DNA from 2 places in the Pseudactinotalea sp. Z1739 genome. Region 1 is predicted to be linked to the other one. Evidence: predicted binding sites of a transcription regulator. Region 1 holds the regulator's gene; the other holds the start of a gene.
What was found. Region 1 encodes LexA, which represses DNA repair genes until DNA is damaged. Its sites were predicted from a motif close to TCGAACANNTGTTCGA; they were not measured.

Region 1 (4,418 bases):
GCCAGCAGCGCCAGGTCATCGGCGGAGACCGGGCGACCCTGACACGCCTTGCTCACACCGGCCACGACCTTCTCCCGGCTGAACGGCTCCATCGCCCCCGATCGCTTGATCACCGTGAGGCTGGTGCTCTCCACCGTGGTGAAGCGGCGCGAGCACTCGGGACAGTGCCGGCGGCGGCGGATACTGCCGCCGTCGTCGGCGGTGCGGGAGTCCACCACCCGCGAGTCGGGGTTACGGCAGTACGGACAATGCATCGGCGCGTCCCTTCCCGGCTTGGTGACGGCGTGCTCGGTGCACACACAATGCCACATCTGGCTTCCGGTGTGGGACGTCGCCCTCCAGCGGGTTCCTCAGCCCTGCGGGACGCTCAACTCCTGACCGGCGTGCACGGTGGAGCGCTCCAGCCCGTTCATGCCGCGGATGGTCTCCACCACCTGGCGCACGTCCTGCCCCGGATCGGCGATCTCACTCGCGATCACCCACAGGCTCTCGCCCGGCTGGACCACCACGGTGGAGACCTCTGCCGGCGTCTGCGCCTCCGGCGCCAGCAGGGTGCCGAGCCCGCCGCCCACGGCGATCGCCAGCGCGAAGCCAAGCGCGACCAGCACCCGCCGTCCGCGGGTGGTCAGCCGCAGGGGGGCGTGTTCGCGCGCCCTGGCCGGGCGCACCGGCGCCGCCGGACGAACCGGTACCGCCGGGCGAACCGGTGCCGTCACCAGGGGCGTCACGGGACGGGTCCGGCCGCCCGAGCCCTCGGTCTGCTGGGGTACGAGGGCCCGCGGCACGTCGCTCTGCGGCGCAGCCTTCGGGGCCTCCGGGGCCGGAGCCGCTCCGGGCGCCGAGAAGACTGCGGGAACCACGCTGAGGTGACAGGTCGAGTTACGTGCAGGGCCGGCGTGCCCGCAGGGGCGCGTCCGCGACCGCCGCAGGGCGGCCCGCCGGGTCGAGGGGCTGGGGTGGATCGCCAGTGCACTCATCGGATTACTCCTCGGGCCACGTCCGGGACCGGCAACCGACCGACCCTCGAACTGATGTTCTGCGAACACATGTATGGACAGTAACACAGCCGTTCGATAGAGTCGACACGCCAGTCGAACAGATGTTTCCTGTTCGGCGCCGTAACGCCTAGGCTTGGGAACGTCATGGGGAACACCCCACCACCGACCCCTGACATCGCGGTGACGGGACCATGGCAGAGCCGCTCGCAACCGCACCGAACCGCAGGAGGACACGATGGCCGAGGGACCCAAGGACACCAGCCGGCAGCACCCGGACCAGACCGGCCACTCCCCCGGTCTGACCGTCCGGCAACAGCGGATCATGGACTCGATCCGCACCAACATCGAGACCAAGGGGTACCCGCCGACGATGCGCGAGATCGGCACCGCCGTGGGCCTGGCCAGCCCGTCATCGGTGAAGTACCAGCTCCAGGTCCTGGAGGAGAAGGGGTACCTGCGCCGGGACCCGATCTCCACCCGCGCGATCGAGATCCTGGATCCCCACGGCACTGCGCCGGCGCAAGAGAGCCCGGCACCGGCTTCGGCCCGCGGCCCGAAACAGTTCTTCAGCACCGACTCCGATGAGCAGGTGGACGCCTCGCCCAGTTACGTCCCGGTGGTCGGGCGGATCGCGGCGGGCGGCCCTGTGCTGGCCGAGCAGTCGGTGGAGGACGTCTTCCCGCTGCCGCGCCAATTGGTCGGCGACGGCGACCTGTTCCTGCTCAGGGTCACCGGCGACTCGATGATCGACGCCGCGATCTGCGACGGCGACTTCGTCGTGGTGCGTCAGCAGCCGGTGGCCGAGAACGGTGAGATCGTCGCGGCGATGATCGACGGTGAGGCCACGGTCAAGACGCTCAAGCACACCGAGGGCGAGGTCTGGCTGATGCCGGCCAACTCCGCCTACTCCCCGATCGAGGGATCCGACGCCCAGATCCTGGGCCGGGTGGTCAGCGTCCTGCGCTCGGTGTGACCCGCCCGTCCGGTCCGATCCGCAGGCACACCTCGTCGTCGTAGGTGCGTCGCTCGATCCGGAGCACCCGGTACTGCGAGTCCAGGACCGGGAAGGCGTGGATCGGTTGCAGCGTCAACCGCGCTCCGGTCCCGGTGCGCTCGAGGTTGATGTCCAGGTAGCCGTAGTGCTTGCCACCCTCACGCAGCACCGGGTTGCCGTCGCCGGCCACCTCCCAGCGCTCCGGAGCGTCCTGGTCGGCCGTCCAGGCCCGGTGCGGGTTGTACCGCAGGAGTTCCCCATCACCCCCTCGCAGTTCGCCACCCAGGCTGTCCCCGGCCACACCGACGTCGTAGTAGAGCACCCCGGGTGAGCCTTCGTCGCCGTCGGGCACCACCGAGCGCTCGAACAGTTCACTGTGCCCGCAGAGCACCGCGGCCACGCCGAATTCACTGAACATCCGATGGAACCTGCGCATCGGGGTTCCGCCCTGGCCGGTAGAGAACTCGTGATCCATCGGTAGGCCGTGCGCACCGCTGGAGTAGGGCACGTGGTGGAACTGGACCAGGATGATCCGGCCCTGCGCCCGGGCGTCGGCCAGATTCTCTTCGGCCCAGCGCCACTGCGGCCTGCCGGGGGCGATGTCGTTCAGGTCCGTGCCACCGGCGGCGGTGTACTCCGTTGCGGTGAAGTGGTCCTGGGTATCGGTGCCCGGGCCCCGGTAGGCCCGCCCGGTGAGGGGCCGGGCGTAACGGGACCGATGGTCGTCGGGCTCCCCGTTCGAGGAGTCCAGCGTCAGGATCGTGAGTGGTCCGTGGTCGAGGCGGTAGTAGCCCCGGCCCCGCGCCCCGTCCGGGCCCGGGAAGTGGGCGTGGTACTTGGCCCGGGCCCGCACCACCGGGGAACGGTCCGACGGCGTGCCGTACAGGCCGTTGCGGGCGCCGAAGTTCTCCCAGTTTCCCAGCGCAGGCAGGAGCGGTGCCCGCGAGAGCAGGCCCGAGGGGGCGTTGATCGTGAAGAACTCATCCCAGGCGGGCTGGTATCCCCCGCCGCCGACCAGGTCACCGGGATGCAAGATGAGGTCCGCCTCCTCCTGGGCGATCATGCTCACCACCGCCCGGTAGCCCTCCGCCTTGGTGAGCGGGTAGCGCAGGACGGGCCGGCCGGCAGTGTGCTCCGCCACGCCGAAGGCCTCCCGCCACAAACCGTGCGGGTCGGGACGGGACTCCCCGCCGGGGCCGGCCGGCCAGGAGCGATGCGTCACCCGCCCAGCCGGAGCGGTCTCGGAGTCCGACAGCGCCACCAGATGGATCTGCTGCCAGGACCCGTCGGTGGGAGCGGTGCGGAAGGCGGCACGGTACTGCTCGCCATCCTGGGTGACCGCGTAGGTGTACCGCGTGTGTGGCCGCAAGCCGGTCAGGACGACGACGTGGCGGACGTTCCCGTCCGGGTACAGCCAGGAGCCGGGCGCCAGACCCTCGATGAGTTCGGTGCGCTCAGCCTCGGTAGGGCTCAGCACGTCGAGGGCCTCGGGTCGGGACGTGACCGGCCCGGGCGCGCCCGGGCCGGTCACAACGACTTCTCCGGGTTCATCGGTGTGGGAGAACCAGATGATCGTCATGCCGGTGCTGCTCGGTGCGTGCAGGTAGGGCCGGACGCGGAAACCGGACGTCATGCCGGTGCGTCCCCACCACCGGACAGCCTGCGCAGCGCGGCCCGGACCAGGTCACCGTCGGTGGTGGGCCACAGCGGCGGGAGCGACTTGGCCAGGAAACTGCCGTAGCGCGCCGTTCGCAGCCGGGGGTCGAGCACGGCCACCACGCCACGATCGGCCACCCCACGCACCAGCCGGCCCGCGCCCTGAGCCAGCAGCAGAGCCGCGTGGCTGGCAGCCACCGTCATGAAGCCGTTGCCACCTCCGGCAGCCACCACCTCCTGGCGCGCCTGGCGGATCGGGTCATCGGGGCGCGGGAACGGGATCCGGTCGATGACCACCAACTGGCATGCCTCCCCCGGCACGTCCACGCCCTGCCACAGCGACAGTGTGCCGAACAGGGAGGTGGCGGGTTCGGCGGAGAACCGGCGCACCAGGGCCGGGATCGAGTCCTCGCCCTGTAACAGGATCTCGGTGTCCAGCCGCTCCCGCAGCGCCTCGGCCGCAGCCTGCGCACCGCGTCGGGAGGAGAACAGCCCGAGGGTGCGCCCGCCGGCGGCCTCGATCAGTCCGGCGAGTTCGTCCAGGGCCTCCTGGGCCGTGCCGTCACGGCCCGGCGGCGGCAGGTGCGAGGCCACGTAGAGGATGCCCTGCTTGCCGTAGTCGAACGGGGAGGACACCTGCACGGCCCGGTGGGGCCCGAAGCCCATCCCGACGCTGCGCACGGCGTGGTCGAAGGTACCACCGAGGGTGAGGGTGGCCGAGGTGAGCACCGCGGCCCGCTCGGCGAAGAGTTCGGAGGCGATCGGGCCGG
Region 2 (4,418 bases), on a different contig from region 1:
GGCATGTCCAGCACCTCGGCCACCGTGCGGCCCTTGTAGTGCACCTCCAGGGTCTCGCGGTTGTACCGCGCCCCGTGGCACACCTCGCATGGCACGTAGACATCGGGTAGGAAGTTCATCTCGATCTTCAGCGTGCCGTCACCCGAGCACGCCTCACACCGACCACCCTTGACGTTGAAGGAGAACCGGCCCGGTGTGTACCCGCGCACCTTGGCCTCCTGGGTCTCGGCGAAGAGCTTGCGCACGTGGTCCCACACCCCGGTGTAGGTGGCCGGGTTGGAGCGCGGGGTCCGCCCGATCGGGCTCTGGTCCACGTGCACCACCTTGTCCAGGGTCTCCAGGCCGGTGACGCGCTTGTGCCGGCCCGGAACGGTGCGTGCCCCGTTGAGTTCGTTCGCCAGCACCTTGTACAGGATGGAGTCCACCAACGTGGACTTACCGGAGCCGGAGACCCCGGTGACGGCGATGAAACAGCCCAGCGGGAAGGGCACGGTGACCGACTTGAGGTTGTTCTCCCGCGCCCCGTGCACCACGATCTGGCGCTCCCGGTCCGGTTCGCGCCGTTCGGCCGGGATCGGGATCTCCCGTCGCCCGGCCAGATACGCCGCGGTCACCGAGTCCTCCTGGGTGAGCAGGTCGGCGTAACTACCCGAGTGCACGATCCGTCCGCCCAGTTCCCCCGCTCCCGGCCCGATGTCCACGACCCAGTCGGCGGTCCGGATGGTGTCCTCATCGTGCTCGACCACGATCAGGGTGTTGCCCAGGTCACGCAGCCGGCTGAGGGTGTCGATCAGACGCCTGTTGTCACGTTGGTGCAGCCCGATGCTCGGCTCGTCCAGCACGTACAGCACCCCGACCAGGCCCGAGCCGATCTGGGTGGCCAGCCGGATCCGCTGGGCCTCCCCACCGGAGAGGGTCCCCGCGGCCCGGGACATCGACAGGTAGTCGAGCCCGACGTCGAGCAAGAAGCCCATCCGGGCGTGGATCTCCTTGAGCACCTGGCCGGCGATCGCCGCCTCGCGGGGGCTCAGTTCGAGCGCGTCCAGGAACTCCTTGGCCTGGTCGATCGGCAGACCGCACACCTCGGCGATGGACTTGCCGCCGACGCGCACCGCGAGCACCTCGGGTTTCAACCGCGCCCCATGGCAGGCCGGGCACGGTACCTCCCGCATGTAGCCCTCGTAGCGTTCGCGGGACCAGTCCGAATCGGTCTCGGAGTGGCGCCGTTCGATGAAGGAGATCACCCCTTCGAAGCCGGTGGAGTAGGACCGCTCCCGGCCCCACCGGTTGCGGTAGCGCACGTGCACCTTGTGGTCCTTGCCGTGCAGGATCGCTTCCCTGGCGCGCTTCGGCAGGGCCCGCCACGGCACGTCCATGGAGAACTCGAGTTCCTCGCCCAGGGCGCCCAGCACCCGCTCGAAGTAGGCCGCCGACCCGGTGGTCCACGGCGCCACGGCGCCCTCGGCCAACGTCAGGTCCTCATCGGGGATGACCAGATCCGGGTCCACCTCCAGTCGCGTCCCGATCCCGGTGCACTCGGGGCAGGCGCCGTAGGGTGCGTTGAAGGAGAAGGTGCGCGGCTCGATCTCATCGAGTGTCAGTGGGTGGTCGTTCGGGCAGGCCCGGCGCTCGGAGAACCGGCGCACCCGCTCCGGGTCCTCCGGGTCGGCGTCGACCAGGTCCACCAGGAGGAGTCCCTCCGCGAGCCGCAACGCGGTCTCCACCGAATCGGTCAGTCGCTGGCGGATGTTCTCCCGGACCACCAGCCGGTCCACCACCACCTCGATGGTGTGCTTGAGGTTCTTCTCCAGCGGGGGCGGTTCTGCCAGCGGAACGGTCTCACCATCGACCCGAGCCCGGGCGAATCCTTGTGCGCCCAGGTCACGGAACAGGTCGGCGTACTCCCCCTTGCGGCCACGGACCACCGGCGCGAGCACCTGGAACCGGGTCCCCTCGGGCATCTGCCGCAACTGATCCACGATCTGCTGCGGGGTCTGGGCGATGATCCTCTCGTCACACACCGGGCAGTGCTGGGTACCGGCCCGGGCGTACAGCAACCGCAGGTAGTCATACACCTCGGTGATCGTGCCCACCGTGGAGCGCGGGTTGCGGTTGGTGGATTTCTGGTCGATCGAGACTGCGGGTGACAACCCCTCGATGAAGTCGACATCCGGCTTGTCCATCTGCCCCAGGAACTGGCGGGCGTAGGCGGACAGGGATTCCACGTACCGGCGCTGCCCCTCGGCGAAGATCGTGTCGAAGGCCAGCGACGACTTCCCCGAACCCGACAGCCCGGTGAAGACGATCAACTGGTTCCGGGGAAGGTCGAGGTTGATGTTGCGCAGGTTGTGTTCCCGCGCGCCGCGGATCAGGAGGTGGTCACTCACGTCGCCAATGGTAAACGCTGGCACCGACATCGTACAACTGTTCGACGGCTTGCGTTCGGCCACACCGCGTCCGCCGGTCATCTGCGGTGCACCGGCCGCACCGGCACAATGGGTCGATGAACACCTCCGCAGACTTCGTCCCCGGCCACGCCGAGCCCGGGGGTCCCAGCATCACGTGGGACCTGGGCGTCGTGCAGATCCGCAAGGCCTCGGTATCGGAGCAGGACAACAACGCCTACCTGCTCACCGAGACTTCCTCCGGAGCGCACCTTCTCATCGACGCCGCCGATGATGCCGACCGACTGTGTGCGCTGCTCGCCGAGCCCGGCCCCGCCGGCGAGGTCGCCGCGATCGTGACCACGCACCAGCACTGGGACCACCACCGGGCCCTCCCGGCCCTGGTCGAGCACACCGGTGCGCCCGCCCTGGCGGGAGCCGACGACGCCGCTGCGCTGCCGGTGCCCGTGCACCGTCACCTCCGGCACGGGGACCACGTGCGGCTGGGCACGCAGCATCTGGACGTGATCGGACTGCGCGGACACACCCCCGGGTCGGTTGCGCTGGCCTGGACCGACACCAGCAGCGGGGTGGTGCACCTCTTCACCGGCGACAGCCTGTTCCCCGGGGGGGTGGGCCGAACCACGAGCGAGGAGGACTTCGACTCACTGCTCACCGATGTACAGACCAGGATCTTCGACGTCTACGGCGACGATGCCGTGGTCCACCCCGGGCACGGCGACAACACCACCCTGGGCGCCGAACGTCCCCAACTGGACCACTGGCGCGAACGCCGGTGGTGAGCCTCGCGTACTAAGGTCGGCGCATGACGATCTTCGCCGTCGAGTACATCTATGACGTCCAGCGCACCGAGGACCTGAACGAACTGCGGCCCTCGCACCGGGAGTTCCTCGGGAGGCTGCACGACGAGGGCGCGCTCCTGGCCTCCGGACCATGGCTGGACAATGCGGCCCCGGGTGCCCTGCTGGTCCTGCGCGGCGAGTCCGACGCCGAGGTGTCCCGGCTACTCGACGACGACCCGTTCCAGCGGGCCAAGTTGATCACGCACCGTACCTTGCGTGCCTGGAAGCCGGTTTTCGGGCCGTTCGAGGACGACTGAGCAATCCTCAGTTCCCCAGTGCCCGCGGTGGTTTCACCGGCTTGGGCTTACCCTTCCGCCGGCGTCCGATGGTCAACGAGGCCACCGTGGTGACGATCAGGATGCTCAGGACCGCCAGCAGGGAGACATTCGTCGGGATCTCCGGCACCACCTCGATCGGCTCACCGCTGTTGAGGAAGGGCAGGTCGTTCTCGTGCAGAGCGTGGATGATGGCCTTCACCCCGATCAGCGTCAGGATCGCGGCGAGTCCGTAATGCAGGTAGACGAGCTTGTCGAGGAGCCCGTCGATCAGGAAGTAGAGCTGGCGCAGGCCCAGCAGTGCGAACGCGTTCGCGGTGAGGACCAGGTAGGTCTCCTGGGTGACGGTGAAGATCGCGGGGATGGAGTCCACCGCGAACAGGACGTCGGCAGACCCGATCGCGATCATCACGATCAACATCGGGGTGACGTACAGGAGGCCGTCCTGCCGGACGAAGAGTTTGTCGTCGGCGTAGTCGTCGGTGGTCCGGAACAGCCGGCGCACCAGACGCAGCATGGCGTTCTCCTGGTACTCCCCCTCCTGTTCCGAATCCTGGCGCAACTGACCGATCGCCACCCAGATCAGGAATGCGCCGAAGATGTAGAAGATCCAGGCGAACTCGTTGACCGCGGCGGCGCCGACGAAGATGAAGATCGTGCGCAGCACCAGCGCGATGACGATGCCGATCAACAGCACCTTCTGCTGGTACTGCCGCGGCACCCGGAAACTCGACAGGATCAGCACGAACACGAACAGGTTGTCCACACTCAGTGACTTCTCCAGCACGTAGCCGCTGAAGTACTGCTGGCCGTACTCCGATCCCCAGGTGACCCACACCACGACGCCGAAGATCAGCGCGATGAGCACGTAAGCGGCAGACCAGAGGCCCGCTTCC

Region 2: uvrA (excinuclease ABC subunit UvrA) is a predicted target of LexA. The motif match lies at 2,417-2,432, and genes of this name have one in related genera.

The regions. Positions count from the first base shown of each region.
Region 1 is NZ_JBMPQA010000007.1:145,410-149,827, forward strand. Features, by position in the region: gene nrdR (transcriptional regulator NrdR) at 1-254, opposite strand, end outside; gene ACO0LV_RS11035 (LysM peptidoglycan-binding domain-containing protein) at 351-860, opposite strand; gene lexA (transcriptional repressor LexA) at 1,234-1,971, shown strand; gene ACO0LV_RS11045 (metallophosphoesterase family protein) at 1,949-3,625, opposite strand; gene ACO0LV_RS11050 (ATP-dependent DNA helicase) at 3,622-4,418, opposite strand, start outside.
Region 2 is NZ_JBMPQA010000001.1:54,339-58,756, reverse strand. Features, by position in the region: gene uvrA (excinuclease ABC subunit UvrA) at 1-2,387, opposite strand, end outside; gene ACO0LV_RS00240 (MBL fold metallo-hydrolase) at 2,504-3,187, shown strand; gene ACO0LV_RS00235 (YciI family protein) at 3,211-3,504, shown strand; gene ACO0LV_RS00230 (TerC family protein) at 3,512-4,418, opposite strand, start outside.